DNA from 2 places in the Geodermatophilus sp. SYSU D01176 genome. Region 1 is predicted to be linked to the other one. Evidence: riboswitches for the same ligand, from Rfam matches in the RefSeq annotation. Region 1 holds a riboswitch; the other holds the start of a gene.
The links. Region 1 has a riboswitch for S-adenosylmethionine ahead of thrC (threonine synthase). Riboswitches for the same ligand answer to the same signal wherever they lie in the genome.

Region 1 (14,778 bases):
CTGCGCAGCGCCTCCTCCGCGGCGAAGACGGCCACCGGTTCGTCGTCCTCCCGCTCACCGAGGCCGAGCACCGCCACGTGCGGGCGGGAGCCGGTGCCGCCCGGCCGGGACCGCGGGACCACCACGACCGGCTTCGGTGACCGGGCGGCGACCCGCTGGGCGACCGAGGCGAGCACGAGCTCGTCGGCCGCGCCGGTCGTGGTGATGCCGAGGACGACGAGCTGGGCGTCCTCGGCCGCGCGCAGCAGCACCGTCACCGGCTCGCCGGGCACCACCTCGGTGGAGACGGCGACCGACGGCGCGGTGTGCACCGCGACCGTGTACGCCTGCGCCGTGGCGCCACGCGCCCGCTCGGTGGCGGGGGAGCCGGCCGCGCTGTGCCGTCCGAGGTGCCGGGTGGCGTGCACGATCCGCAGCGACGCACCCCGGCGGGCGGCCTCCTCGGCGGCCCACCGGACCGCCCGCAGCCCGCACTCGCTGCCGTCGGCGCCGACCACCAGGGGCGGCGCCTGCGGGCGGTCGTCCGCGGGGCCGGGCGTGGGCAGCGTCCCGGCAGGGATGGTGGTCGTCGTGGACACGGGCACCTCCGTATGACGGTCGTCCCCCCGTGGCTGGCGACGAGGTTCGTCGCAGGGAGCGCCCGAGGGAACCCGTGTCGACACGGAGGGTGCAAGACGGGTGCGGCTGGGTAGGGGCGGGGCCCGGGCCGCCGCTCCGCCGGTGACCGCCCGGTTCCGCGCGTCCGGCCCTGGAGGGTGCCCCGTGTCCACCCGCGGTCCGCTTCCCCGTCTCCTGCTGTGGTCCGGTGCCGTCGGCGGCGCCGGGCTGGCCGTCGTGGGTGGCCTCGCCCTGCGACCGCCGGGCCTGGTGGCGGTGGGGCTCGCCGCGGTGGTCTCGGCGTGCCTGGCCGCGGGGCTGGCCCGCGAGTCCCGGTCCCGGAGGACCGCCGTCGTCGACGCGGCCTGGAAGGCCGGGGTGGCGACCGTCGCGGTGCTGCTGGTCCTCTCGGGCACCGCCGTCCTCGGCGGGGCGGTCCTCACCCTGCTCGTTGCCGGGGTCGCCGCCGGGACGGCGACCGTGGTCTGGCTGGTCCGCAGTTCCGGGGGGACCGGGGCCGTGCGCCCGGCCGTCGCCGCCCCGTCGCCGCAGCCCTCCTCCCCGCTGCCGCCGGTCGCGTCGCTGTCGACCGGCGACCTGGGCCGCGAGTGGGTCCGCACCACGACGGCCCTCGGTGGCCCGCTGGACGCCCGCACCCGCGAGGCGATCGTCGTCCGCCGGCAGCAGACCCTCGACGAGCTCGAGCGACGCGACCCCGCCGGCTTCGCCCGCTGGATCGCCGGCCTCCCGCTGGCCGGCAGCGACCCGAGCGGGGACCTCGAGCACGGCGACGCCGCCGCCTGACCGCGCCGTCGGCGCGCCGTTCGCCAGGGGACGGCCCCGGGCGTCGTCGGGGCGCCGGCCCCGCCGGTCGAGGCCGCACCGGAGCAGCAGCAGGAGGGTGAAGGCGGCGTAGGCGGCCAGCAGCATCTGCCCGGGCAGCAGGAGCACCGCGCCCAGCTGCAGGCCAGGGCCCCTACGCCGACCGGCCACACGCCTGGCACCTGGCCATCGCCGACCGGCTGGCCGAGGCCGACCCCGAGCTGGTCCGCGGCACCCGTTCGCTCCCTGTCGACGTCACCGACCCGACCAGCGAGGCCGCGGCGACGTCGTGGTGGGAGGCGCTGACCGCGGCCGGCGGCGAGGGCATGGTCGTCAAGCCCGCGGCCAACCTGTCCCGGGACTCGTTCCCGTGTCCCGCCGGCGTGGACTATCGGAACAACCCGGCTGACGTGCTCTTTCGCTGTCCTGCCTGTCTTGCGCCAGGCCCCGTCCCAGGATGCGTTGCACTCGATCCTGGAATGCTCCGGTGCCACCTGGAACTCCTGGGCGGCGGGGACGGCGACTGGCCCAGGTCTCGTGGTGGTGGCGTCGACCGTCGCGTCCTCGGTGCGCCGGGGTGGCCTAAGAGCTGGATGCGAACGGCGAGTGGTGCTCGTGGCAGATGAGCCAGTTGCCGCTGCCCGTGTCGACGAACACGAGGGTGGTGCGGATGCGGCTGGACTGCTGTTCCCCCTGGAATCGGAATGATGCCCGGAAGGCGCAGGTGGCGACTGCCACAGGGCCGAACACGTCGATCTTGAGGTCGTCGGCGTGGGGATCGAGGTCATCTACGGCGCTGAATTGCTCGACCTCGGACCGCATCGCCGTCTCGTCGTCTTGGCGGTCGAGGGGTTCGAGGTCGTCGAATTTGGAGAACTTCGGCCCGGCCAGGTGGTAGGTCGTCAGGCGGTCGAAGTCCTTCACCGCACAGGCGTCGAGGATCTCGTCGATGCGGGTGGCGATGGCCGCCTGGGCCTCGGGGAACAGGTCGTTCAGGATGTCGGGACGGATCATGTCGGTGCTCATGGCTGCTCCACTGCGAGCGCACGGTGAGTCGACCCGGCAGGCGCGGCCGAGCCGCGTGGGCATTCTCGTCGCGGCTCGTGACCGGGGGTAGGAACCTGGCCGCCGGCTCCTCCAGCGGTCAGCGGGTGGACGCAGCGACCTGCCCGACCGTCGTCCGGCCCGGTGTTGGGCAAGTTGTCCCCGCGCAGTCCCTATCCTTGTCCCGGGACTTGTTCCCATGTCCCGCCGGCGTGGCGCAACTGGTAGCGCACCCGACTTGTAATCGGGCGGTTGGGGGTTCGAGTCCCCCCGTCGGCTCTACGACGTGCAGCTCAGCGCGTCGGCCGCTGGAGGACCTGGATGCGGCCGCCGTGGACCTGGCGACGTCCCGTCGCGTGGTGGGCGGGCGGCGGCCTCGCTAGCGTGACGCCCGGCCGGCGGCGAGACGACGGCGCCGGGGAGCCCGACCCAGGAGGCGGCCGTGTCCGACCACGTGTACCGGTTGAGCGAGATCGTCGGCAGCAGCCAGACCAGCGTCGACGACGCCATCCGTACCGCGATCCGCAAGGCCGCGGAGACGGTGCGGCACATCGACTGGTTCGAGACCAAGGAGATCCGCGGTCAGGTCGTCGACGGCGACGTGGCCTACTTCCAGGTGCGGCTGTCGGTCGGCTTCCGCGTCGAGTAGCAGGCACCTGAAGGGTCCCGCCGCGAGCCTGCGAGTGGCGGGGAGGGGGTCCTCTCTAGTCGAAACTGCCGGCGCCGTCCCGCCGGTAGCGGGCGCGGCGTTCGGCCTGCTCGCGCTCGCTGCGCTCGGCCCGCACCCGCGCCGCCGTCCCCGCCGGGTACCCGGCCTTGGCGACGCGGTGCTCGGTGGTCTCGACCATGAACGCCAGAGAGAAGATGAGCCCCATGAGCAGCCCGCCCGCCGCGGCCGAGAGCCGATAGACCAGCGGCACGGGGACGACGGCGATGCACAGGACCAGCACCGGCAGCAGCTGCACCACCGCCCGGGTCAGGTGGCGGCGCACCCAGCCGGGCTCCGTCGTGTCGGCCAGCACCCACGGGGAGAGCTCCCGCGGCAGCCGGCCGCCCAGCGCGTAGCGCACCCACTGCACCGGCGTGGGGCGGGGCGCGGTCGTACGGGTTCGCACACCGACGACGGTAGGCCGGGGAGGGCGTTGCCGGGGGCCTGTGAGCGGGAGCACACTCGCCCGCGACCCGACGGCGAGGAGGTCCGGCATGCACATCCGTCAGCTGCTCCGCCGCAAGGGCGGCGACGTGGCCACCATCGAGGCGAGCGCCAGCGTCCGCGATGCCCTGGCGCTGCTCGCCGAGCACGGGATCGGCGCCCTGGTGGTCTCCGCCGACGGCCGTCGCGTCGACGGGATCGTCTCGGAGCGGGACGTCGTCCGGGCGCTGCACCAGCGCGGTGCGGCCCTGCTGGCCGACCCGGTCTCCAGCGTGATGACCGCACAGGTGCACACCTGCGTGCCCGACGCCGGCGTCGAGGAGCTGGCCCGCACGATGACCGAGCACCGGGTGCGGCACGTGCCGGTCGTCGACGGCGGCGTGCTGGTCGGGATCGTCTCCATCGGGGACGTCGTCAAGGCCCGGCTCGACGAGCTGGAGGAGGAGCGCGCCCAGCTCGTCGACTACATCCAGACGACCTGAGGGTCGCTCGGTCAACCCGTTGGCCGGCGCAACGACGCCGGGCGTAGCGTGAGGCGCGTGGACGAGCGGCGCGCCGGGGTCGCCTCCGGTCTGGCCGCCTACGGCCTCTGGGGGCTGTTCCCGCTCTACTTCCCCCTGCTCGAGCCGGCCGGCGGGCTGGAGATCGTCGCCCACCGGGTGATCTGGTCGCTGGTCTTCGTGGCCGTCCTGCTGACCGTGGTGCGGGCCTGGCCGCAGGTCCGGGCGACGGTCACCGACCGCCGGTCGCTGCTGGTGCTCCTCGGCGCCGCGGTGCTCATCGCGGTCAACTGGCTGGTCTTCGTCTACGCGGTCAACTCCGGGCACGTGGTGGAGACCTCGCTCGGCTACTTCATCAACCCCCTGGTCAGCGTGCTGCTCGGCGTCGTGGTCTTTGCCGAGCGGCTGCGCCGGTTGCAGTGGGTGGCGGTCGGCATCGCCGCCGTCGCCGTGGGCGTGCTGACCGTCGACTACGGCCGCCCGCCGTGGATCGCGCTGACGCTCGCGGTCACCTTCGGCCTCTACGGGCTGATGAAGAAGCTCGTCCGCGTCGGCGCGGCGCCCGGGCTGTTCGTGGAGACCGCGCTGGTCGTCGTCCCGGCGGTGGCGGTGCTCGGCGTCCTGCACGCGCAGGGGGAGGGGGCGGCGGGCAACACCGGGACCGGACACCTGCTGCTGCTCCTCAGCTCCGGCGTGGCGACCGCCGTCCCGCTGCTGCTGTTCGCCGGCGCGACCCGGCGCATCCCGCTGTCCACGGTCGGGCTGCTGCAGTACGTGACGCCGCTGATGCAGCTGGCGATCGGCGTCTTCGTGTACGAGGAGCCGATGCCGCCGGCCCGGCTGGCCGGCTTCGTGATCGTCTGGGTGGCGCTGGCCGTCTTCACCGTGGACAGCCTGCGCTCCGCCCGTGCCGGGGCCCGGCGGCGGACGGCGGAGGCGGCTCCCGCTCCGGTCTGACCCGCGGTCGGACGGCGCGGCCGCCGGCGGCCCGGGATGTCGGTGGGCGGGACTACCGTCGGGGGTATCCCGAGAGAGGAAGTCCCGTGTCTGCCGACCCAGCTCCCGCGGTCTCCCCGCCGGGGGGCGAGGTGCCTCTTCCCCCGCCGGCCGACCCGACTGCCCCGACCACCCCCGCCGCCCCGCCCGGTGGCCTCACCCGCCGCGAGCACGAGATGCTCGCCTTCGAGCGGCAGTGGTGGCGCCGTCCCGGCGCCAAGGAGACGGCCATCCGTGACCGCTTCGGCCTGGCCCCCACCCGCTACTACCAGGTGCTGAACGCCCTGGTCGACCGGCCTGCGGCGCTGGAGGCCGACCCCCTGCTGGTGCGGCGGCTGCGGCGGCTGCGCGCCGCGCGGGGACAGCGGCGATCGTCTCAGTTCCTGGGCAACGGGAGCCGCGGCATCTAGATTTGGTCACCGTGGGCAGGCACGCGGCATCAGGCGGTGACGGACCGGACCGGGGGAGTGCCCCGGTCCCGCACGGTCGTCGCCGCACCGACGGGCCGCGCGACGCGCCCCCCGCCGAGTACGAGTTGAGCGACCACCCGACGGCGCCCAGCCGCAGTCGCGCCGATCGCAGGCGTGACGGCCTGCTCGACGCGGAGGAGGACCCGGGCCGCCGGCGTCCCCCGCAGGGCCGGACGGTGCCACCCGCCGCCCCGCCCCGCGCCGGCGCACCTGCCCGGCCTGCCGTCCCGGCCTCGTCGCGCGGCGGCGTCGCCGCACGTCCGGGCAGCCCGGCAGCGGCTCCGCCCCGCCCTGCCGCGGGCGCCACCCGCGCCGCCGCTCCGTCGCCGACGCCCGGCCGCGTCGCCGCCCCCGCCGCCGGGGCTCCGGTCGCCGGAGCTCTCCTCGCCGGTGCCGGACGCACCGCCGCCCCCGCCCGGCCGGTCCCGGTCGCCGGCCGGGCGCGCCCCGCGCCCCCCGCCGAGCGCCCCCGTCCCGCGGAGCCCGCGCCGCAGACCCGCGTGCGGTTGCCGGTGCCACCCGCCGCTGCACCCGCCGCGCCCGCGGCTCCGGCCGCCCCGCGCACCACCGTCGCCCCGTTCCAGGCGGTCCCCACGCCCGACGCCGGCGAGGAGCCGGCCACCAGCAGGCCCGCCGCGACACCCCGCCGCCGCGCCGCGGACCGCGTCCGCGCCTGGGCCGACGACGCCACGCCGCACCGCAGCGGGGCCCCGACCGGCCTCCAGGCCGAGCCGACCCGGTCCGCCGGTCCGTCTGCGGCCGCGGCGCCCGCCCCGGGCGCCGCCCCGGGGTACCGCGACTGGACCAGCCCCTCCCGCACCCGCGACGAGGCCCCGCTGCTGCCGCCGGCGACGGAGGCGATCCCGGACCGGACCCCCGCCGGATCGTCCCGGGCGGCTGCGCCGGCCACCGAGGCGATCCCGGACCGGACGCCCGCCCGGGACGACGACGGGTACGACCTCGACGACGACCGCGACGACCTCGACGAGGACGGGTACACGGACGGCGACCGGCACGGCGACGAGGACCGCCCCGGACCGGACACCGGGAGCGGCACCGGCGTCGTCGGCGGCCGCGCCGCGTTCCGGGCCGAGCGCCAGGCGGCCGAGGCCGAGCGGCTGCGCGCCGTCCGTGCGGCCCGGCAGGAGGAGGTGCGCGGCTCCGGCGTGCGCCGCGCCGCGGTGGCCCTGCTGGCCGTGGCCGTGGTCGCCCTCGTGGTGCTCGGCGTCTACTCCTTCACCTCGCCGGAGGCGCAGGAGGCCGCGCGCAGCGCGCCGACCACGGCCGCGCCGACGACGGCGGCTCCGACGGCGGTCCCGACGTCGGCCCTGCCGCCGCTGGACGTCGCGCCGCTGCCGCCGGTCGACGCCGCTCCCGCCACGCCGGTCCGCGCGCCGGTGACCGTGCTCAACGCCACGGGCGTCTCCGGGCTGGCCGGCGACATCGCCGCCGAGCTGACCGGCGGCGGCTGGGAGTCCGCGGGCGTCGGCGAGTACCCGGGCGCGGACGTCGCGACGACCACCGTCTACTACACCCCGGGTGACCAGGCCCAGTACGCCGCCGCGATCCAGCTGGTGCAGCAGTTCCCGCAGGTCAGCGGCCCGGCGGAGCGCTTCTTCGAGGTCCCGGACGCCGCGGCGCCCGGCCTCGTGGTGGTCGCCACCGGCGAGTGGGTGCCCTAACCGCGCCCGGCCGCCCCAGGAACCCCTGGGCGCGGCCGTCCGTTGGCGGCTCCGTGCGACCCGTCCGCGGGCTCCTGCGTCCCCGCCCGCGCCCCGGCGCTCGCGCGACGTCGGCCGCCCTGCTCCTGCTGCTCACCCTGGCCGTGGCCGGGCTGCTGCCTCCAGCCCCGGCCGGTGCCGCCGAGGACGTCGCCACCGAGGAGGCGCGGGTCCCGGTCGGCCAGGGTGCCGACGCCGCGGAGCTGGACACCACGCTGTTCCTGCCCGCCTCGGCGACCGCCGGCGACCCGGCGCCGGCGGTGGTGCTCGCCCACGGCTTCGGCGGCAGCAAGGACTCGGTGGCCGACGACGCCCGCGACCTCGCCGGGCGCGGCCACGTCGTCCTCACCTACTCCGCCCGCGGCTTCGGGGCGAGCACCGGCCGGATCGGCCTCAACGACCCGCGCTTCGAGGTGGCCGACCTGTCCGCGCTGCTCGACCGGCTCGCCGAGCGGGACGACGTCCTGCTCGACGGCGACGGCGACCCGCGCGTCGGCGTCGCCGGGGCCTCCTACGGCGGGGCGCTGGCCCTGCTCGGTGCCGGCTACGACGACCGGATCGACGCCATCGCCGCGCAGATCACCTGGCACTCCCTGACCGCCGCGCTGTTCCCGTCGCAGGTGGGCGACCCGGCCGCCGGCACCGTCGCGGCCACCCCGCAGGCGCAGGACGGCGGGGTCTACAAGCGGCTGTGGTCGGGCCTGTTCTTCGGGATCGGGTCGACGCCGCTCGGCGGGCTGCTCGGCGGGCCCGGCGGCGGTGACCTGGAGAACGGCGACGTGCCGGAGGACGTGGCGGCCGCGCTGCCGTCGATCGACCCGGCGGCGGTGGACCCGCAGGCGGTCGAGCAGCTGCTCACCTGCGGCCGCTTCAGCGCGGAGGTCTGCGCGGCCTACCAGTCGGCGGCCTCCACCGGCACGCTCACCCCCGAGATCGCCGCCGTGCTGGACCGCAGCAGCCCGGCCACGGTCCTGGACCGGATCGACGCGCCGACCCTGCTGGTGCAGGGCACGCAGGACTCGCTGTTCGGCCTCGGCCAGGCCGACGCCAACGCCCGCGGCATCGCCGCCGACGGCACCTCCGTCAAGGTCGTCTGGTACCAGGGCGGCCACGACACCCAGGCCTCCGAGCGCACGACCGAGGACCTGCGCGAGCAGGTCGCCGGCTGGTTCGACCGGCACCTGCGGGGCCAGGGCGCGGACCCGGGCACCGGCTTCGAGTTCCCGGCCCCGACCGGTGTGACCGCGACCGTCGGCACCGTCCAGGGCGGCAACCGCACCGTCACCGCGCCGGCCTATCCCGGCCTGGCCGGCGCCGAGCCCGCGCAGCGCTCGGCGATCGCCGTCGACGGCCCGCTGCAGCCGGTGGTCACGCCCGCCGGGGGCACGCCGGCCGCGATCACCGTCGTCCCGGGGCTCGGCGCGCTGGCCTCGGCGCTGTCCGGCACGGCCTTCGAGGTCCCCGGCCAGTTCGCCGCCTTCGAGAGCGAGCCGCTGGAGGACGCGGTGGAGGTCGTCGGCGCCTCCACGATCGACCTCGCCGTCGCCGCGCCCGGCGGCTCGGCCACTCTCTTCGCCAAGCTCTACGACGTCGGCCCCGACGGGCAGGCGACGCTGCCGGCGGGCCTGGTCGCCCCGCTGGCGCTCACCGGCCTGTCCGCCGACCCCAGCGCGCCGACGCGGGTGCGCGTGACGCTGCCGGGGATCGTGCACCGCTTCGAGGCCGGGCACACGATGCGCGTGGTGGTCTCCTCGACCGACCAGGCCTTCGCCCTGCCGACCGAGGCGGCCGTCTACTCGGTCGCGCTGGCCTCCGGTGGGGACGCCGCCGCGCTCGCCGTCCCGGAGGTCGGCGGGCGCACCGAGGCCGCCGGCGGCACCTCTCGCTGGTGGGTGCTGCTCGGCGTCGTCCTGGCGCTGGGCCTGCTCGGCCGGCTCGCGGCCGCGCTGTGGGGCAGGCACCGGCGGCGGCAGGTCTCGCACGTCGAACCCGACGGCGAGGAGGTGCCGCTGCGCTTCACCGGCGTCACCAAGGCCTACAAGGACGGCTTCGTCGCCGTCCGCGACCTCTCCTTCGAGGTGCGCCGCGGTCAGGTGCTCGGCCTGCTCGGCCCCAACGGCGCCGGCAAGACGACGTCGCTGCGCATGCTCATGGGCCTGATCCGGCCGACCGACGGGCGGATCACCGTCTTCGGTCACGAGATCCGGCCCGGCGCGCCGGTGCTGTCCCGGCTCGGGTCCTTCGTCGAGGGCACCGGCCTGCAGCCGCACCTGTCCGGCCGGGACAACCTGCGGCTGTACTGGGCCGCCACCGGTCGGCCGGCCGAGGACGCGCACATGGCGGAGGCGATCGAGGTCGCCGGCCTCGGTGCCGCCATCGACCGGCCGGTGCGCCGCTACAGCCAGGGCATGCGCCAGCGGGTCGCGATCGCCCAGGCGATGCTCGGCCTGCCCGACCTGCTGGTCCTCGACGAGCCGACCAACGGGCTCGACCCGCCCCAGATCCACGCCATGCGCGAGGTGCTGCGCTCCTACGCCGCCACCGGCCGCACGGTCATCGTCTCCAGCCACCTGCTCAGCGAGATCGAGCAGACCTGCAGCCACGTCGTCGTCATGGCCAAGGGGCAGAAGATCGCCCAGGGCACGGTGGAGGAGATCGTCGGCACCGGCGGGTCGGTGCTGGTCGGGCTGGCCGACGGCGGCGACGCCGACCGGGCGGCCGCCGTCCTGACCGGGCTGCCCGGGGTGACGGTGGAGCACACCGACGAGGGGCTGGTGGCCGACCTCGACGGCACCGGCCGGGCGCGGGCGCTGCAGGCGCTGGTGGCCGCCGGCATCGCGGTGGACGCGTTCACGCCGCGCCGTCGGCTGGAGGACGCGTTCCTGGCACTGGTGGGGGAGTCGTGAGCGTCGGCGAGGACGACGGCCGGGGGAGCACCGCAGGGAGCGCCGGCGACCGAGGAGCGGATCGAGGTTGGAGTCGAGCCGTGGACCTGGCGCACGTGCAGCCGACCGGGGCGGTGGCGGGCTACCGGCCCGAGCGCACGCTGCGGCTGTCGGTCGAGCTGCGCCGGCAGTTCAAGCGCCGGCGCACCCTCGGCGTGCTGGTGCTCATGGTGGCGCTGCCGCTCATCCTCATCGCCGCCCTGCAGCTGGGCGGCTCCGAGGAGGCCGAGGAGAACACCCGCATCAACCTCGTCGACGTCGCGACCTCCAGCGCGCTGAACTTCACGCTGTTCGTGCTGTTCGCGACGACGAGCTTCTTCCTGGTCGTCGTCTACGCGCTGTTCTTCGGCGACACGGTGGCCGCCGAAGCCCAGTGGGGGTCGCTGCGCTACACGCTGGCCACCCCGGTGCCGCGGATGCGGCTGCTCCGGCAGAAGTGGCTGGCCGCGTTCGTGCTCTCGGCGGGTGCGCTGCTCACCCTGGTGGTCACCGCGCTGGTCGCCGGCGGCACCGCGTTCGGCTTCGGCGCCGTCCAGACACCGGTCGGCGTCACCCTGGGCCAGGGGGAGGGGCTGCTGCGGCTGGCCGGGATGGTCGGTTACCTCGCCGTCCACCTGCTCGTCGTCGGCACGCTGGCGTTCTGGCTGTCCACCGTGACCGACGCGCCGCTGGCGGCGGTGGGCGGCGCGGTGTTCACGGTGTTCGTCTTCGCGATCCTCGACCAGGTCGAGCAGCTCGGCTCCATCCGCGACTTCTTCCCGACCGCGGAGGAGTTCGCCTGGACCGACCTGCTGCAGACCCCCGTCGACTCCGGCGACCTGTTCCGCGGCGTGGTCCAGTCGCTGGTCTACGCGGCTGTCTTCACGGCGCTGGGGTTCCGGCACTTCTCCCGCCGCGACGTCACCAGCTGACGAAGGACCCCGTCCTCCCCACCCCTCGCAGGCTCGGGGCGGTGCCCTGGACGGGGCCTACAGACTGGCGCGGACGGCCTGCGCCCAGCCCTCGCCCATGGGGGCGTCGGTCACCGTCACGTTGGGGACGGCGGCCAGCAGGTCGGCCATCCCGTCGACCGTGGCCCCGTTCGCGGTGATCCACAGCCGGTCGACCGCCGGCGCCATCTCCAGGTCGCTGACGCTGTCGCCGACCGCCACCGCGTCGGCCGGGGTCAGCCCGCGGCGCTCGAGGTCCCAGGCGATCGCCGCGCCCTTGGAGATGCCGCGCGGCATCAGGTGGTAGACCCGCGGCGGCAGCGCCTCGGGGGCCAGCGTCATCCGCGACGTCGCCGGGATCGCACCGTTGTCCTTGAGCGTCAGCCAGCCCAGCTCCCGCTCGGCCAGCTCGGCGTCCACGGCCAGCGGGTCGACCCGGCCGCGCAGCAGCGCGTCGGTGAGGTGGGTGGCGTGCCAGGGCGCGTGCCACTCCAGCCGGCCGGGGTGGCGGGCCAGCAGGTCCTCGACGATCCCCAGCTCGGCCATGACCTCCATCGGTGTCCGATCGGCGTACTCGTCGGGCAGCGCCCCGGTCAGCTGGTGCACGCCGCGGCCGCCGTCCCAGCTCACCACGGAGCCCAGCTCGGCGATGGCGCCGTCCGCGGCGAAGATGCGCGCGGCCTCCACCACCTGCTCGAAGGTGCGCCCGCTGACCAGCACCAGGGCGACACCGGCGTCGTGCAGGTCGTGCAGCGCGGTGGCCGGGTCGGCGGTGAGGCCCCGCGCCGCGGTGTGCCAGAACGAGCCCCGCGGCCCGACCATCGTGCCGTCCAGGTCGGTGTAGACGACGCGCGTGCTCACCGGACCATCCTGGACCCGGCCGCTGCGCCGCCCGCCACGTGGGTAGAGTCGCGGGCGTTCCACTCATCCAGAGGGGCAGAGGGACACGGCCCGACGAAGCCCCGGCAACCGCCGCCTCGCGCGTCCAGCGCAGCGGAAGGGTGCCAATTCCGTCCCGCGCGGCTCGACGGCCCGACGCGGGGAAGATGAGGAGGTAGTCGTCGCATGACCCTGACCGCTCCTGGTTCCCAGCAGGCCGACTCCAGCGCGGGCGGCCCCGTTCCGCCGTCCCCGGCCCGCGGACTCGTGTGCCGCAACTGCGGCGCCACCTTCGGGTTGATCGCCGAGCACGCCTGCGCCGAGTGCTTCGGCCCGCTGGAGGTCGACTACGACCCCGAGCTGATGCGGGCGGTTACCCGCGCGCAGATCGAGGCCGGTCCGCAGAACATCTGGCGCTACGCCGCGCTGCTGCCGGTGGGCCAGGACCCGGCCGACCGCGTCACCCTGGACCCCGGCATGACCCCGCTGGTGCGCGCCGATCGGCTGGCCGCCGAGCTGGGCCTCACCGGCGGGCTGTGGGTCAAGGACGACTCGGCCAACCCCACGCACTCGTTCAAGGACCGCGTGGTGAGCCTGGCCGCCACCGCGGCCAAGAGGCTCGGCTACAGCAAGATCGCCGCCGCCTCGACCGGCAACCTGGCCAACTCGGTGGCCGCGCACGCCGCCCGCGTCGGCCTGCCCTCCTTCGTCTTCATCCCGTCGGACCTCGAGCCCGGGAAGGTCGTCCAGTCTGCGGTCTACGGGCAGACGCTGGTCGCCGTCGACGGCTCCTACGACGACGTCAACCGGCTGACCAGCGAGCTCGCCGAGACCGACGAGTTCGAGGACACCGCGTTCGTCAACCAGAACGTGCGGCCCTACTACGCCGAGGGTTCCAAGACGATGGGCTACGAGCTCGCCGAGCAGCTCGGCTGGCGCATCCCGGCCCAGGTCGTCATCCCGATGGCGTCGGGCTCGCTGCTCACCAAGGTGGACAAGGCGTTCCGCGAGCTGACCGCGGCCGGCATCGTCGAGGCCACGGAGTGGACGATCTTCGGCGCCCAGTCCGCCGGCTGCGACCCGATCGCCACCGCCTTCGACAACGGCTGGGACGTCGTCAAGCCGGTCAAGCCCACCGGCATCGCCAAGTCGCTGAACATCGGCAACCCCGCCGACGGCCCGTACGCGCTCGACGCCATCCGGCGCACCGGCGGCGCCGTCGGCCGGGTGGACGACCCCCAGATCGTGCAGGGCATCCGCGACCTGGCCCGCACCACCGGCGTCTTCGCCGAGACCGCGGGCGGGGTGACCACCGCGGTCCTGCGCCAGCTGGTCGAGGACGGCCGGCTGGACCCGGCGAAGGAGACCGTCATCCTGAACACCGGCGAGGGGCTGAAGACCCTCGACCCGCTGGAGCCGGTGGTCGGGCCGACCCACCGGGTGTCGCCGTCCCTGGCATCGCTCCGGGAGGCCGGACTCATCGGCTGACCGGTAGGGTGGCGCGCTCCCGCGTCCCAGGGGTGGCGTCCCCCGATCCGGTGTGGCGTGTGCGTGAGTCTGGTCTCACCACGCGTTTTGTGCTGTACCTTCTCCCGCGGTTCGGTTCCACGTTCGTGTTCGACGGGCGGAAGAGCTCGACCCGGCCTCCCTGGTCGGTGGGGGGCCGTCCGCACGCACGAACGTGGGAGCACACGTGGCACAGGGCACCGTGAAGTGGTTCAACGCCGAGAAGGGCTTCGGCTTCATCGCCGTTGACGGCGGTCAGGACGTCTTCGTCCACTACTCGGCCATCCAGATGGACGGCTACAAGAGCCTCGACGAGGGCCAGCGGGTCACCTTCGAGGTCGTCCAGGGCGAGAAGGGCCCCCAGGCCGACGCTGTGCGGACCGCCTGACCTGAGCCCACCGGAGGCCCGGTCCCCCTCGCGGGGGCCGGGCCTCCGTGCTGTTCCACCTCAACCGGGACGACGTGCGGTGCCCTGCGCGGACGACCGACGAGCGGGGCCCGGAGGGTCCCCGAGGAGGGACGTGGACGGCCTCCGTGCAGGTCGGGGACTGCACGTGGCCGCCGTGTCGTCCGGAGGACGACCGTGTGCTTGCACTCGGCAGGGTCGAGTGCCAGACTCGCGATTGGCACTCGACAGTGCCGAGTGCCAATCAGGTCGGAACGGTGAGGCACTGGTGTGCGGGCCGACGGAGTGCCCGCGGCGCCGGTGTCGTCCGTCGCGGGCGCCGATCCCGGCCGTGCAGCGATCCATGCATGGAGGACATCACCACATGGCCAAGATGATCGCCTTCGAGGAAGAGGCTCGCCGCGGCCTCGAGCGGGGCATGAACACCCTCGCCGACGCCGTCAAGGTGACCCTCGGCCCCAAGGGCCGCAACGTCGTCCTCGAGAAGAAGTGGGGCGCCCCCACCATCACCAACGATGGTGTGAGCATCGCCAAGGAGATCGAGCTCGAGGACCCGTGGGAGAAGATCGGCGCCGAGCTCGTCAAGGAGGTCGCGAAGAAGACCGACGACGTCGCGGGTGACGGCACCACCACCGCCACCGTGCTCGCCCAGGCGCTCGTCCGCGAGGGTCTGCGCAACGTCGCCGCCGGCGCCAACCCGATGGCTCTGAAGAAGGGCATCGAGAAGGCCGTCGAGTCGGTCACCGAGTACCTCCTCTCGACCGCCAAGGACGTCGAGACCAAGGAGCAGATCGCCGCCACCGCGTCGAT
Region 2 (14,778 bases), on a different contig from region 1:
CCCGCTGGTGCGCGCGTGCCCCTTGGCCAGCAGGTACCCGCAGATGCCCGCGTAGGAGGTGAGGGCGGCGGCGTCGATGCCGACGAGGGTGATCGCGCCCTTCATGTCCCGGAACTGGCGGACGTAGTACTGGACCTCGCCCACGCTCGTCCAGCCGAGGAGGGGGTCGCTCACCGTCTGCACCGCCTGCTGGTACTCCACCACCCGCTGTCCCTGGTGGGCGTGCCACGCCGACTCGCCGTGCACGAACGGCGCGATCACCGAGCGCCGGGCCTGCTTGAGCTGGAGGAACAGCACGTCGTCGGCGCTGCTGCCCTCGCACAGGGCCACCCACGCGCGGAGCCCGACCGAGCCGACGCCGACCACCTTGTGCGCGACGTCGACCAGGCGGTAGCCGCCCACCACCCGGGCCCAGTGCGGCGGCAGCGTGGTCAGGTAGGCGTCCAGAGCCTCGGCCAGCCGGTCCGCCTCCTCCGGCCGCGGGTGGGTGATCAGCGGGGGTTCGTCCAGGATCTGCCGCGCACCGTCGCGCTCCGCGGTGATCCGGGGCAGCGCCCGGTCACTCGTGCGCTTGCGGGCCCGGCGGGCCGACGTCTCGATCTCGGACCGCAGGGCCGTGCCGGGCGCCGTCCGCAGCAGCCGGTCGACGTCCAGGTGCTCGTAGGAGCGGGCGAGCAGCGGCTGCTCGGCGAGGGCCGCGATCTGCAGCCGGTACTCCTCCACGCACCGCGCGACCGCGTCGCCGCAGGCCGCCTCGGACGCACCGTTCTCCCGGCCCGCCACCCAGACGCTCGTGGTGAGCCGGCGCAGGTCCCACTCCCAGGCACCCGGGTGGGCCTCGTCGAAGTCGTTGAGGTCGAACACGAGGTCGCGCTCCGGGGAGGCGTAGAACCCGAAGTTGCCGAGGTGCGCGTCACCGCACACGACCGGCGTGATCCCGGTGGCGGGCAGGCCGGCGAAGTCCGCGGCGTGCACGTTCGCCGCTCCCCGGAGGAAGGCGTAGGGGGAGGCGATCATGCGCCCGACGCGCACGGGGACCAGCCAGTCCAGCCGGCCCTCGTGCGACCGGACCACCTGCTCGACGACGTCGGCACGGTCGGGCGGCGGAGACCAGTCCCCGAGCGCCGAGCGCGGGGCGCTCCGGCGCAGCCGACGGCCGAGTGCGTACCGCTCCGCGCGCGGCGGGCCGCTGTGCCGCAACGACGAGAACCCGCGGGCGTCGGCCGACGCGAGGACCGTGTGCGCCCGCGGCTCAGCCTCGATGCCGGTCACGGTGGGAGCCTGGCAGCGGTCCCGTCCGGGTGCCAGTGAGCGGTCGGCGTCCGGCCCGGGCGATCCCCCAGGGCGGTCTCAGCCCGCCTGCCGGACGCCGTTCCCGTCCGCCGCGGCGCGGCCGCGCCGTGCCCGCACGGCGCCGGCCAGCTCGTCCAGCAGGGCCGCGGTGGTGTCCGGGTCGACGCAGGCGTCCGTGACGCTCACGCCGTACGTCAGGTCACCAGGACGCTGCTGGTCCAGGTCCTGCCGGCCGGCGACCAGGTTGCTCTCCACCATCACGCCGCGGATCGCCGCCTCGCCGGCGACGATCTGGCCGGCCAGGTCGTGCACGACGTCGATCTGGCGCAGGTGGTTCTTCTGGCTGTTGCCGTGGGAGGCGTCGACCACCACCACCTCCGGCAGGCCGCGCTCCCGCAGCGCGGCCTTCGTCGCAGCGATGTGGGCCGCGGAGTAGTTGGGGCCGTGCTTGTCGCCACGGAGGATCACGTGGCCCGTCTCGTTGCCGGTCGTGGCCAGCTGGGCGGTCATCCCGTGGCGGTCGACGCCCAGGAACTCGTGCGGCGCCCGGGCCGCGATGACGGCCTGGACGGCGGCCTCGATGCTCCCCTCCGGCGAGTTCTTGAAGCCGATGACCGACGAGAACCCGGACACCCGCTCGCGGGCGGTCTGGTCGGTCACGTTGCGGGCGCCGACGCCGTTGTAGGTGACCAGGCCGTTCACGTACTGCGGTGTCAGGGCGTTCAGCGGTTCGGCCGCGACCGGGACGCCCATCGCGGTGATCCGGCACATGAGCATCCGGGTCGCGATCAGGCCGACGCTGATGCGGTTGGATCCGTCGAGGTAGGGGTCGTAGGCGAACCCCTTCCAGTCGACCTCCGTCCTCGGCTTCTCGGTGTACGTGCGCATCACGATCTCCAGGTCGTCACCGTGCCTGGCGCGCATCCGACGGACGAAGCCGGCGTACTCCAGGGCGGCGGCCGGATCGTGGATCGAGCACGGGCCGGCGATGACGACCAGCCGGCTGTCGGCGCCGCTGACGATGTCGGCCACGGCGCGGCGTCCGGCCCGCGTGGTGGCGACGGAGGCAGCGGACAGCGGCAGGACGCTCGCCACCGCCTCCGGGGTCACGACGATGGTCAGGGCCGCGATCCGGGTGTTCACCAGGCCGGAGAGATCGGCCGCGGCCGCATCCTGGAGGCCGAGTCGCTGCTGGACGCCGGGCAGCAGGTCGGCCTGCGTGGCGTCGATCTGCCGGTTCACCGCACGCTGCACCTCGAGCAGGGCATCGGCGATGCGCGCGGAGACGTCGAGCATCCGGTCGGCCGGCAGGTCCTCGTGCTGTGCCATCGTGCGAACGCCTCCTGGATGGGCCGGGGGAACCGCGATCCCACGCGCGGACGGGGCCGACCGGCCGAGCGGCACCTGCCGCCATCGTCGCAGGCGTCGCGGGGGCTCGGCCCGGGCCGTGCACCGGCCGGGGAAGGGGCCACCGCCGACGACGTGGCCCCTCTCCGTGCCCGGTCCGACGGGGTCGGACGTCGTCCGCCTCGGGCACCGGCTCGCGCCGACCTCCGGAGCGGGTCGCACCGAGGAAGCTGTGCCCATGGACGTCACCACCGTCAACGACCGCCACCTGTACGAGGGCCGGGTCGTCCTCCGGGATCCGGCGAACCCGGCGGATGCGGTCGAGCTGCCCCGGCGGATCGTGCGATTCGGCCCACCCGGTTGGCTCACCGTCACGGACCGGCTGAGCGACGACGCCGACGTCGAGCTGTACCCCACGAGCCGGGTGCTGGCGGTCTCCGAGCTTCGGGAGGTCGGCGGAGCGGCGCTCCACTCGAGTGCCGCACACTAGGCCCGACCGCTCGTGCGGCACGGGCTCCCGACGTCGAGGCGGGGACGCGGCGCCGGCGAGTCGGTCCGCGCGCCGGGGCGCGGTCCCGTCGGTGCCGTCGGGTGACGCGTTCGAGGACCGGGTCGCGGCGACCTCATCCTCCGGCCGGGAGGGTGTGGGAACGCCGGGTCAGCGGAAGGTGACGTCGGTGATCCGGGCCCGGAAGAGCTCGCCGTCGGCCTGGCGGTCGGTGCCCCACCACCAGCCCGCGCGCAGCTCCGGGCCGAAGATCACCCCGCCGGAGGTCGCCTCGGCCTCGATGGGCACACCGAAGGGGTGCCGGCCGAAGGGGACGCCGTCCGGGTTGCCCCAGAGCTGCACACCCGCCTCCTCGCCCGGCGCCGGACGTGCTCGAAGGCGGCGAGTAGCGCGGCTCGGCGGTCCGTCGGGCGCGCTCGTCGCGGTCGGCTGTGGGTGACGTCGCAGGCCAGGGGCGCCGGTCCCTCCTCGCCACTGGGTAGAGTCGATCCAGAAGACCATCCGGAGCGGCTGAGAGACCTGGCTCGACGACGCCGCAGCAACCCCCCGCCTCCGCGGACGAGGGTGCTACTGCCAGGACCGATGGAGGACTCGATGACAGGCCCAGCGCCCACGTGGGCCCGCCGGCACGTCGACCTGAGCCGCACCGCCGCGGCCCTGTGTCGCTGACCGCCCGACCCCCGTCGCGGTAGCCGCCCGGTCACACCGGGCAGATCAGCCGTCGCCGTCTCCCGCCCGTGACGCCTCCGGCCGTCCGCGGGGTACCCCCGCGTGCGTCCGCCGCCGGCGCCGCTCGACCCCCGTCCCTGCCTGCTCACCCCGAGGACTGCCCGCCCGTGATCGAACTGAAGGACGTCCGCAAGGTCTTCCCCGCCCGGAGGCGCTCCGGCGAGGTCGTCGCCGTCGACGGGGTGAACCTGCGGGTGGCGGCCGGCGAGTTCGCCGGCGTGGTGGGCCCCAGCGGGTCGGGCAAGAGCACGCTGGTGCGCCTGGTGAACCTGCTGGAGCGGCCCACGTCGGGATCGGTGACCGTGGACGGCCGGGTGCTCACCGAGCTGCCGGACGACGAGGTGCGGCGCGCGCGCCGCTCCATCGGGATGGTGTTCCAGCACTTCGAGCTCCTCGACTCGCGGACCGCGGCAGGCAACGTCGAGCACCCGCTCGAGCTGGCCGGGGTCGGCCGGGCCGAGCGCCGTCGCCGGGCCACCGACCTGCTGGACCTCGTCGGGCTGGGGGAGCGGGCCGACGCGCACCCGGGGCAGCTGTCCGGCGGGCAGAAGCAGCGGGTGGCCATCGCCCGGGCCCTGGCCGGCCGCCCCACGGTGCTGCTCTGCGACGAGGCGACCTCCGCCCTGGACCAGGCCAGCACGGCCGGCGTGCTGGACCTGCTGCGCCGGGTGCGGTCGGAGCTCGGGCTCACCGTCCTGCTCATCACCCACGAGATGGCGGTGGTCAAGGCCGTGTGTGACAGCGCCGTCCTGCTGGAGCGGGGCCGGGTCGTGGACAGCGGCCGGCTGTCGGAGGTCCTGACCCGCGAGCACTCGCCGCTCGGGGACGCGCTGCTGCCCGCCCCGGTCGCCGACGCCGGCGCCGGCCACAGCGGGGTCCTGCTGCGGGTGACCGTCACCGACCGCACGCCCGAGACCGTCGTCCTGCGGACCCTGGTCGGGGAGCTCGGGCTCGCGGTCGAGGTCGCCGGCGGCTCGGTGGAGACGGTCGCCGGCGGGCGGTACGGCCGGCTGCTGCTGCGCGCCACGGGCGACCTGGGGCGGCTGGACGGCGCCGTCCGCCGGCTGCGCGACGACGGCGTCCTGATCGAACCGGTGCACGCGGACACGGTTCCGGCGGCGGGGGTGGACCGGTGAGCGACTGGGCCCGCATCTACCCGCAGCTGGTCGAGGCGACCGGCGAGACGCTGTACATGGTCGGGGTCTCCGCGCTGCTCACGGTGGTGTTCGGCGTCCCCCTCGGGATCCTGCTGACGGTCACCGCCCCGGGGGCGCTCGCCCCGCGGCCGCTGCTGCACCGGCTGCTGGGGCTGGTGGTCAACCTCGGCCGGTCGCTGCCCTTCATCATCCTGCTGTTCCTCGTCGCCCCCGTCACCCGCGGTCTCGTCGGGACGACGATCGGCTCGACGGCAGCCATCGTGCCGCTGACGATCGGCGCCGTCCCCTTCCTCGCCCGGCTCGTGGAGACCAGCCTCCGCGAGGTCGCCCCCGGGAAGGTCGAGGCGGCGATGTCCATGGGCGCGCGCCGCCGGGACGTCGTCCGCACCGTGCTGCTGCCCGAGGCGCGGCCCTCGCTGATCGCCGGGGTCACCGTCACCGTCGTCGCGCTGATCAGCTACTCGGCGATGGCCGGGGCCGTCGGCGGCGGCGGGCTCGGGGACTTCGCCATCCGCTTCGGCTACCAGCAGTTCCGGACCGACATCACCCTGCTGACCGTCGTCCTGCTGCTGCTCATCGTGCAGGCCCTGCAGTGGGCCGGCGACCACTGGGCGCGCCGGCTGGCCCACGCCTGACCGCCCTCCCCACCTCCGGTGGCCGCCCGGCCACCGATCACCCCCTGAGGAGAACCCCCACCATGCGCTCCCGTCTGACCTCGCTCCTGGCCGCGTCCGCGGCGACCGCCCTGCTCGCCGCGTGCGGCGGCGGTGAGGCCGAGCTGTCCGCGGCCGACGAGCCGCTGCGGGTCGGGGCCTCCCCGGTGCCGCACGCCGAGATCCTGCGGTACGTCGACGAGGAGCTCGCCGCCGGCGCCGGCCTGGACCTGGAGGTCGTCGAGTTCACCGACTACGTGCAGCCGAACGTGGCGCTGGACGACGGGTCGCTGGACGCCAACTACTTCCAGACCATCCCGTACCTGGAGGAGCAGGAGGCCAGCGCCGGGTACGACTTCACCCCGCTGGAGCCGGTGCACATCGAGCCGCTGGGCATCTACTCCGAGTCGCTGACCGACCTCGCCGCACTCCCCGACGGCGCGACCGTGGCGATCCCGAACGACCCGACCAACGCCGCCCGCGCGCTGCGGCTGCTCGAGGCCAACGGGCTGATCACCCTGGCCGACACCGGCGACGCCGCGCCGACGTCGCTGGACGTCCAGGACAACCCGAAGGACCTGCAGATCTCCGAGGTGGAGGCCGCCCAGGTGCCCCGGTCGCTGGCCGACGTCGACATCGCGGTGATCAACGGCAACTACGCCATCGAGGCCGACCTGGTCCCGGCGGAGGACGCCCTGGCGCTGGAGGAGGCCGAGGGCAACCCCAACGCCAACCTGGTGGTCGTGCGGACCGGTGACGAGGACGACGAGCGGATCCAGCAGCTGGAGCAGCTGCTGCACTCCGACGAGGTCCGCCGGTTCATCGAGCAGACCTACGAGGGCGCGGTCATCCCCGCCTTCTGACGGTCGACGCGCGGGGGCCCGGCCGCACGTCCGGCCCCCGCGCGCCACCACGGGCACCCCGCGGCCGCGGCCGGCCGGTCAGACGGTCTCGGGCACCCGCAGGTGGGCCAGGGCGAGGTCGAACTCGGTGACCTCGAGGATCTCCATGCCCATCCGGTTCGAGAACTCCTCGCGCAGGGTCGTGAACTGGTCGCGGGTGTGCGTCATCGCCTCGCGGCTGTCGAACACGACCGCCGAGACGCACCGGCCGTCCCGGCGGTCGACCATGAGGCTGTTGCTGCAGAACCCGGGGGTCTGCTCCCACCAGGGCATCAGGCTCTCCCGGTAGGCGGTGGTGACCCGGTCCAGGTTCGCGGGGCCGGTCCGGGCCCACGTGACCCGCGCGCAGGCGCCGTCCCCTGCCCGGTGCGCCCGGTGCAGGACGGCGATCTCCCACTCCTGCACCTCGGTCGTGGCCCGGAACCGCTCGGCCACCCGCTCCCGTGACGCGCGGATCTGCTCGGCGCTGGCGTGCATCGCGTCCTCGGTCTCCCAGGCGCTGGTGGCGATGCACCGACCGGTGTCGCGGTCGGTCAGGAGCGAGAGACCGACGCAGCCCTCCAGCCGCGTGACCATCGGCATGACGTCGTCGCGGATGGCGGTGGTGAGGTCGTCGACGACCTCCGGCCGGACTCGGATGGTGGTGGATCGGGCGTACATGGCCACCACTCCTTCCTGGTGGCGGCGACGCCCCTGCGGCACCGCCGCGCGACACACTGTGCTCCTCCGCCCGGGTCCGGGCAACGGGCATCCCGCACCGGGTGCGGCGACTCCTGCGCGCCGCCCACCGGGTGGACGCTGGGCGCTCCTCGAGACCCCCGGGAGACGACGATGACCCCCAGGCACCCCCTGCTCCGTTCCGTGGTCGCGGCCGCCGCGGTCGCCGCCGTCGGCTCGCTCGTCCGGTCCATGGTGCGGGCGGTGACCAGGTAGGCGGTCGGCCCGGTCGCGCGCGCCGGGGCCGCCGAGCAGGATCGTCCCCGGCCCGGTCCCGGGTGCGCCGTCCGGCGCCGCCGCCGGAGTCCCGAGCCGGGGAGGGGGAGGCCCGGGATGGCGGTCAGCGAGGTCGACCTGCGGCGGCGGTGGTCCGCCGGGCAGGCGTGCCACGGCCTGTGGAGCCTGCTGCCCGGCGTGGTGACCGGCGAGGTGCTGGCGCGGACCGGAGCGGACTACGTCGTGGTCGACCTGCAGCACGGCGCCACCGCCGAGGCCGAGCTGCCGGGTGTCGCCGCGGCGATCGCCGGGGCGGGCGCGGTGCCGCTGGTCCGGACCCGCAGCCCCGGCTTCGCCGACGTCGGACGCCCGCTCGACCTGGGCGCCCGCGGCGTCGTCGTGCCCAACGTGCGCGACGCCGACCACGCCCGCGAGGTCGTCGCGGCCTGCCGGTACGCCCCGGCCGGGGGACGGTCGATCGGACGCCTCTCCGGCGGGGCCGACCGGCCCCTGGCCGTCGTGATGGTCGAGACCGCGACCGCGCTCGACGACCTCGACGCCGTCCTCGCCGTCGCGGGGCTGGACGGCGTCTACGTCGGTCCGGGCGACCTGTCCCTGTCCCTGGGGCTGACCGGCGACGAGCGCCGGGAGGAGCTGCGCGGCGTGCTGTCCTCGATCATCGCCCGGTCCGCCGCCGCGGGCGTGCCCGTCGGGGTCCACGCCTCCAGCGGCGAGGAGGCCGCCGGCTACGCCGCCGAGGGCGCCACGATCGTCACGGTCGCCGTCGACACCGTCTCCCTGACCGAGGCGGGGCGGCACCACCTCGGCGTCGCCCGCGGCCACCCGGCCTGACCGTCCGCGCGGTCGGCCCCGGACGGCGTCGACGAGCAGGCGGAGCCGGGGACATCATCAGGGTGCCGCCGAGGAGCACCACCGGCGTGGCCGAGGACGTTCGCAGCCCGGGAACGGGGGACGGAGGCGCGGCGATGGCACGGAGCGACTTCCACGTGGCGCTGGCCAATGCACTCGATCTGGCCATGCCCCCGGAGGTGCCGCAGGAGTACGACCTCGAGGCCGTGGTCGACCAGAGCATCGCCCTGCTGGAGCGGGCGGGGTGGCGGTTCACCCGCACCCGGCCCACCCGGACGCCGTCCGCGCCGCCCCCGCAGCGACCGGCGTGACGGCCGCCGGTCAGCCCTGCTCGGGATCGGTATCGTCGGCGAACTCCCGGAAGGCGGCGAACGCGCGCGGGCCGTACACGGTGCCCGGTCCGCCGTTCATGGCGATCGCGACGCCGAGGGCCTCGGCGACCTCCTCCTCGGTGGCGCCGGTGCGGGCGGCGCCGCGGGCGTGCGAGGCGATGCACCCGTCGCACTCCTTGCTGACCGCGATGGCGAGCGCGATGAGCTCCTTCGCCTTCTCGTCCAGTGCACCCGCGGCGTACGCGGCGGCGTGCAGCTGGCGGTAGCCGGCGTAGACCTCGGGGATCGCGCGACGCAGCGCGCGGGCCGGTTCGCGGAGCTCGTCCTGGACGGCGTGGCCGTGGCTCATGGCGGCATGGTGTCAGCCGTCGTCCCGCCGGGCTCGGTGCACCCGGTGTGGTGGTCGGCCTCGGCGGCGAGGACGGCCTCCTCCCGGCTGGCGAACGGGCCTCCCGAGCGGCCGTCGGCCCGGCAGGTCCACCGGTAGCCCTCGCGCGTCTGCTCGATGAGGTAGCCCTCCGGGTCGGAGGGGCCGTGGCCCGGGCGTTCCCACGGGTCGGTCATGCGAACTCCACGTCCTTGAAGCGCACCCCGGCGAGCGCGCCGCCGAGGTGGACGACGGGCACGGGGCGGTGGGTGGCGTCGGCGACGGTCACGGTCTCGGCGACGTCGCCGGCGCGGGTGAACAGGAGGTCCGAGCCGGTGACGGTGATCCGGAGCGGCACGTAGGTGCCCATCCGCAGCGGCGCCCCCGTCGAGGACGCCAGCGCGGTGGCGACCCCCTCGACGACCCGGTGGACGTCCAGGCCGCCGTCCGCCCGCAGGCAGAACCGGTAGCCGTTGACGCCGGCCGACGCGGCGGACGACGGCCGGTACGGGTGGTCGTCGGTGCTCAGGAGGACCCACCCGCCGCTCGTGCGGCCGTCGGCGCAGGTCTCGTCCACTCGGAGGGCCAGGCGCAGCGTGAACGCGGCCGGGTCCGGCGGCGCCAGGAACCCCATGAGCGTGGAGCTCGCGGTGGCGGAGACGTCGACGCCCCAGGAACCGTCGTCCGCGTGGAACCGGCCCCGGTCGGTGTCCGCCAGCATCCCGGGCAGCCAGACCTGACGGGCGAACAGGTCCGCGGTGCGCCGCGCCGCGTCCCCCGCGATGTAGACGGGGTCGTCGGAGAAGAGCGCGTCCACCCCGTCGGCGACGAGGACGTCGCGGGAGTGCCGGCGGTTCACGGTGTGGCAGGCCACCTCGATCCCCGCGGCGTGCGCTCGGGCGCACAGCCCCGGGGTGACCGAGCCCGCCTCCGGTCCGATCCAGTTGATGCCCTCCGCGGCGGCCCGGTCGACGTCGGTGCTCCCCAGCCAGATGACCCCCCACCCCCGCGAGCGCGCCAGCCGGCAGTCGGCCAGCGCGAAGGACTGGAGCAGGACGGACGCCGGGCTGATCCCGCGCCGGACCAGCGCGTCGATCATCGGCCGCATCGCGTCGCGGCTCTTGGCCTCGCAGCAGAGCAGGACGCGGTTGCCGAACTCGGTGAGCACCTCCTCGAACAGCGGAGGGCGCAGCCCGTTCGGCCAGCCCCCGCCGAGGATGTCCGCGGCGTCGATGTCGAGCTGTTTCCAGGACACCGCGGTGTGGTCGGCGACGTTGCCGCTGGAGGTGGTCATGCGGTCCACGGTGCCGTCGTGCATGACACCGAGGCCGCCGTCGGCCAGCGTCGACACGTCCTGCTCGATGACCGGCAGGCCCTGGCCGACCGCCACCCGGTACCCCTCCATCGTGTGCTCCGGGACCTGCATGGCCCCACCGCGGTGGGCGATGACGAACGGCCGGCGCAGGTCGGCGAACTCCACGGGGGGATCCTGACGCGCGGCGGGGGTGTGCGGTGCGGCCGCCGGCCCCCGACCATGGGCCGTGCGCTCCGTGCTGCGGGCGGCGCTGGTCGTCGCGGTCGTGTTGGCTGTGCTGGTGGGTCTGTTGTGGGCGGTGCAGCGGCGCCTGGTGTACCTCCCGCACGGCGGCCCCGTGCCCGCGGCCGCCGACGTCGTCCCGGGCGGCCGGGACGTCCGGCTGACCACCGCCGACGGCCTGAGCCTGGGTGCCTGGTTCGTCCCCGGCCCGACCGCCGACGCCCCCGCCGTCCTCGTGGCCAACGGCAACGGCGGGCACCGGGGTCTGCGGGCGCCGCTGGCACGGGCACTGTCGTCGGCCGGACTGGCGGTGCTGCTGTTCGACTACCGCGGGTACGGGGGCAACCCGGGCAGCCCCAGCGAGCAGGGGCTGGCCCTCGACGTGCGGGCCGCACGCAGCTACCTGGTCGAGGAGGCCGGCGTCCCCGGGGACCGGCTCCTCTACTACGGCGAGAGCCTGGGCTGCGGCGTGGTGACCGAGCTGGCCGTCGAGCACCCGCCGGCCGGGCTCCTGCTGCGGTCGCCGTTCGTCGACCTGGCCGCAGTCGGGAGCGAGCACTACCCGTTCCTCCCGGTCCGGCTGCTGCTGCGCGACCGGTACCCGGTCGCCGAGCGGGTCGCCGGGCTGCGGGTGCCGACGACGGTCGTCTACGGCGGCCGGGACGCGATCGTGCCCCCGGCCCAGAGCCGGCGGGTCGCCGACGCCGCCGCGCAGCTGCACCGCCGCGTGGAGGTGCCCGGCGCCGACCACAACGACCGCGTCCTGCTCGACGGCGAGCTGCTCGTGGACGCCGTCGCGGAGCTGGCCGCGCTGACCACGGGGTAGCCGGCCGCCGCGCTCGACCTGCCGGACCGGGGAGCGCTCGTCCCGGGGATGCGCGCCGACCTCGTGCTGGTCCGTGGCGACCCGGAGGCCGACACCACCCGGACACGGGAGGTCGCGCAGGTCTGGCGGGTCGGGCACCCGGCGACCTGACCGCCGGCAGCGGCAGGGGACGTCAGAGCCCGGGGGTGCTCCGCCCGGCGGGCACGCCGGCGAGGAGCTGCCCGCCGCTCCGGGGGGAGGGGATGCGCACCGGGGCATGGGGGGCTCCGCGCCGTCTCCCGGGCTCGGGAGGCGGGGGCAGCAGGCCGGCGTCCCGAGCCCGCTGGACCGCCATCAGCCGGTCGCGCACACCGAGCTTGCGGTACAGGTGCTCGAGGTGCTTGTGCACCGTCCGGGGCGAGGTGTCCAGGCGGCGGGCGATCGCCTGGGCGGTGAGGCCCGCCCCGAGGAGGGTGAGGACGGCGAACTCGCGGTCGGTCAGCCGGGTGCCCACGGCGCGGTCGTACCGCTCCTCCGGCACGTCCCGCAGCACCCGGTGCTGTCCGACGATCGCGGTCAGCACCGGGAGCACCAGGGCGGCCAGCGCGGCATCGGCGTCGCCGTAGTCGTCGTCGGGGCGGCTCACCACGTAGGCCTCGATCCCCTCGCCCACGCGGAGCGGCAGGGCGAGCTGGTGGGTTATGCCGAGGGGGCGGGCGAACGCCGACCACTCCGCGCGCATCCCCGGACCGGCCACCGCGTGGGGCACCCGGCCCAGGATCTGCGGTGCGGAGCTGCGCGTGACGGCGTACCAGCGGATCAGCGGCTGGGTGGTGGCGTCGGGGAGCAGACCGGACGGCGGCGTCGTCGGCAGGAAGCCGTCGGGCCAGCCACCGACGACGTGGTCCACCCACGCGCCGTCCACGACGTTGCGCGAGCAGCAGGCCGCACCGAAGGACGTGAGGAGCAGGTCCGCCACCCGCGCGTGGGGGAACTCCCGTGCCCCGGGCCGCCCCTGCAGGATGTCGCCGACCAGCTCCAGCCACGCGGCGTGACACGTCGTGGTGCCCGGCACGCAGCAGAGCGTAATCCGTCCGCACCGGATCGTGGAGGTCGTCGCGCCCCGGTGGCCGGTCCGGGAGGCGGGTGTGGTCCCGCCGTGACCGGCCGGTGCGTACGCACAACTGCGTACGGTCCCGGCGCGCGGACGTGAATAGCGTTCCCGTCGCCGCTCACGGGCACGCGGCCGGGGGATACCGTCGTCTCTCCGGTGCTCCTCCTGGACGGCTGTTCGATCCCACAGGAAGGACGACCTCCGTGGACCGCCCACCAGCCACCCGCGTCACCCTGCTCGACGGATTCCACCTCGAGGTCCCCGGCCGGGAGCACCGGGCGGCCACCGACGACCTGCCCCGGGGCGTGCAACGGCTGGTGGCCCACCTCTGCCTGTCCTGCCGGCCGACCCGGACGGCGACGGCCGGACACCTGTGGCCCGACGTCCGCGAGGCACACGCCCACGGCAGTCTGCGGTCGGCGCTGTGGCGGCTCAACAAGGCGGCGCCCGGCCTGATCGAGGCGTCGGGCAGCGCGCTCCGTCTGGCGGCGGACGTCCGGGTCGACGTGCGGGACCTCGGGAACTGGGCGCGGCGGGCGATCGCCCCGCCCGCAGGGGCCGACGACGTCGCGGTGCCCGACGCGGCGCTGCTCGGTGACCTCCTGCCCGGGTGGTACGACGACTGGGTCCTCCTCGAACGGGAGCGGCTGCGCCAACTGCGCATGCAGGCCCTGGAGGCGGTGGCCGCGAGGCTCGCCCTCCTCGGTCGCCACGGCGAGGCCCTGGAGGTCGCGTACGCGGCGGTCCGCGCCGAGCCGCTGCGGGAGAGCGCGCACCGGACGGTGGTCCGGGTGCACCTGGCCGAGGGCAACGTGGCGGAGGCGATCCGGGCCTACGGGCTCTTCCGGACCATGCTGCGGGACGAACTGGACGTGTCCCCGACCGAGCAGATGACCCGGCTGGTGCAGCACATCCCGCGGCTGCGCCGGGTGCCGGCCGCGCCGCACCTCCCTGCCGGGGGAGTCCACGTCCGCTCCGGGGCGGCCATCCCGTCGCAGTCGAGGGCGACGACCGGCCTGACGCGGGCGTAGGGGGACGAGCCCCGCCGCCGCACCGGAGGGCCGGGCGGGACGGGGCGCCGGCGCACCACGGGCACGGGGGTGCCCGTGGTGTCGGCGCATCATCCGTACGGGGGACTGCGCCACGCAGCGTGACCACCCAGCATGGGTCTTCGCACGTTGACCGCGGTACGCGGGCATCGGACAGCGGACTCTGCAACGCTGCGTAGTACCCCGTGGGAGAGAGACGTGGTCGACGACCCGAGTGCGGCACTGCTCATCCGCGTGTGGCTCGAAGGCCCCGGCGAGCTCAGGGCGCGGCTCCTGACCGTGCAGGCCACCGCCGAGACGCCCGCGGAGGACGCGACGGTCGCCGTGGCGTCGTCCCCGGACGACGTGCTCGCCGCCGTCCGCGCCTGGCTCGACGGCTTCGTCCGGGACGCCGTCGACCCGGACGACGCGAACGGCTGAGTTCCGCCCGGGGTCTCCGCGCCACCGAGGGGCGACAGCGGGCAGTTGGACCCTGACCATCCGTCCGCGCCCTGCCTATCTTCCGTGTCGTCGCACCGTCGACGGGAGGGGATGGTCGACGTGGGGGTCGATGCGCGTGCCCGGGTGACGCTCCTCGACGGGTTCGGGGTCCAGTTCGGCGCCGGGAACGGTCGGCCGGGGGTGGGGGAGCTCCCGCACGGCGTGCAGCGTCTCGTCGCCCACCTCTGTCTGGCCGGGCGGCCACCCCGGTCGACGGTCGCCGGTGTGCTGTGGCCGGAGGTCCCCGAGGACCACGCCCACGGCAGCCTCCGCTCGGCCCTGTGGCGGCTGCAGAAGGCGGCGCCCGGCCTGGTGGCCGTGTCCGCCGGTCGCCTCTCGCTGGCCGACGGTGTCGGGGTGGACGTGCGGGAGCTCGACGACTGGGTGCGGCGGGTGCGGGACCCACGGTCCTCGATCGACGACGTCGAGCTGCCCGACGCCGGCCTCCTCGGTGAGCTGCTCCCCGGGTGGTACGACGACTGGGTCATGCTCGAGCGCGAGCGGGTGCGGCAGGTGCGCATGCACGCCCTCGAGCAGGTCGCGGCCCGGCTGGCGGCGGCCCGGCGGTACGGGGACGCGCTCCAGGCCGCCTACGCGGCGGTGCGCGCCGAGCCGCTGCGGGAGAGCGCGCACCGGACGGTGGTCCGGGTCCACCTGACGGAGGGCAACGTCGCCGACGCGTTGCGGGTCTACGAGCGGTTC

Region 2: linked by a shared signal. The riboswitch ahead of ACI78Z_RS00905 (methionine ABC transporter ATP-binding protein) and the one ahead of thrC (threonine synthase) in region 1 are both predicted to bind S-adenosylmethionine.

The regions. Positions count from the first base shown of each region.
Region 1 is NZ_JBJGYN010000003.1:161,219-175,996, forward strand. Features, by position in the region: gene ACI78Z_RS03575 (universal stress protein) at 1-578, opposite strand, end outside; gene ACI78Z_RS03580 (hypothetical protein) at 763-1,401, shown strand; partial or broken gene ACI78Z_RS03585 (hypothetical protein) at 1,584-2,045, shown strand; gene ACI78Z_RS03590 (nuclear transport factor 2 family protein) at 2,002-2,445, opposite strand; tRNA gene ACI78Z_RS03595 (tRNA-Thr) at 2,670-2,742, shown strand; gene ACI78Z_RS03600 (dodecin) at 2,906-3,112, shown strand; gene ACI78Z_RS03605 (DUF5313 family protein) at 3,168-3,578, opposite strand; gene ACI78Z_RS03610 (CBS domain-containing protein) at 3,667-4,098, shown strand; gene rarD (EamA family transporter RarD) at 4,156-5,073, shown strand; gene ACI78Z_RS03620 (DUF3263 domain-containing protein) at 5,160-5,522, shown strand; gene ACI78Z_RS03625 (LytR C-terminal domain-containing protein) at 6,095-7,264, shown strand; gene ACI78Z_RS03630 (alpha/beta fold hydrolase) at 7,318-10,209, shown strand; gene ACI78Z_RS03635 (ABC transporter permease) at 10,290-11,159, shown strand; gene ACI78Z_RS03640 (HAD family phosphatase) at 11,217-12,038, opposite strand; SAM riboswitch class I at 12,099-12,230, shown strand; gene thrC (threonine synthase) at 12,243-13,544, shown strand; gene ACI78Z_RS03650 (cold-shock protein) at 13,750-13,950, shown strand; gene groL (chaperonin GroEL) at 14,333-14,778, shown strand, end outside.
Region 2 is NZ_JBJGYN010000001.1:189,119-203,896, forward strand. Features, by position in the region: gene ACI78Z_RS00885 (DUF2252 domain-containing protein) at 1-1,272, opposite strand, end outside; gene ACI78Z_RS00890 (3-deoxy-7-phosphoheptulonate synthase) at 1,351-2,622, opposite strand; gene ACI78Z_RS00895 (hypothetical protein) at 2,879-3,130, shown strand; gene ACI78Z_RS00900 (hypothetical protein) at 3,299-3,490, opposite strand; SAM riboswitch class I at 3,643-3,737, shown strand; gene ACI78Z_RS00905 (methionine ABC transporter ATP-binding protein) at 3,985-5,013, shown strand; gene ACI78Z_RS00910 (methionine ABC transporter permease) at 5,010-5,669, shown strand; gene ACI78Z_RS00915 (MetQ/NlpA family ABC transporter substrate-binding protein) at 5,732-6,550, shown strand; gene ACI78Z_RS00920 (antibiotic biosynthesis monooxygenase) at 6,629-7,249, opposite strand; gene ACI78Z_RS00925 (HpcH/HpaI aldolase family protein) at 7,640-8,374, shown strand; gene ACI78Z_RS00930 (hypothetical protein) at 8,461-8,703, shown strand; gene ACI78Z_RS00935 (carboxymuconolactone decarboxylase family protein) at 8,714-9,073, opposite strand; gene ACI78Z_RS00940 (hypothetical protein) at 9,070-9,288, opposite strand; gene ACI78Z_RS00945 (glycerophosphodiester phosphodiesterase) at 9,285-10,571, opposite strand; gene ACI78Z_RS00950 (alpha/beta hydrolase) at 10,633-11,454, shown strand; gene ACI78Z_RS00955 (response regulator transcription factor) at 11,627-12,508, opposite strand; gene ACI78Z_RS00960 (AfsR/SARP family transcriptional regulator) at 12,751-13,578, shown strand; gene ACI78Z_RS00965 (hypothetical protein) at 13,795-14,016, shown strand; gene ACI78Z_RS00970 (AfsR/SARP family transcriptional regulator) at 14,137-14,778, shown strand, end outside.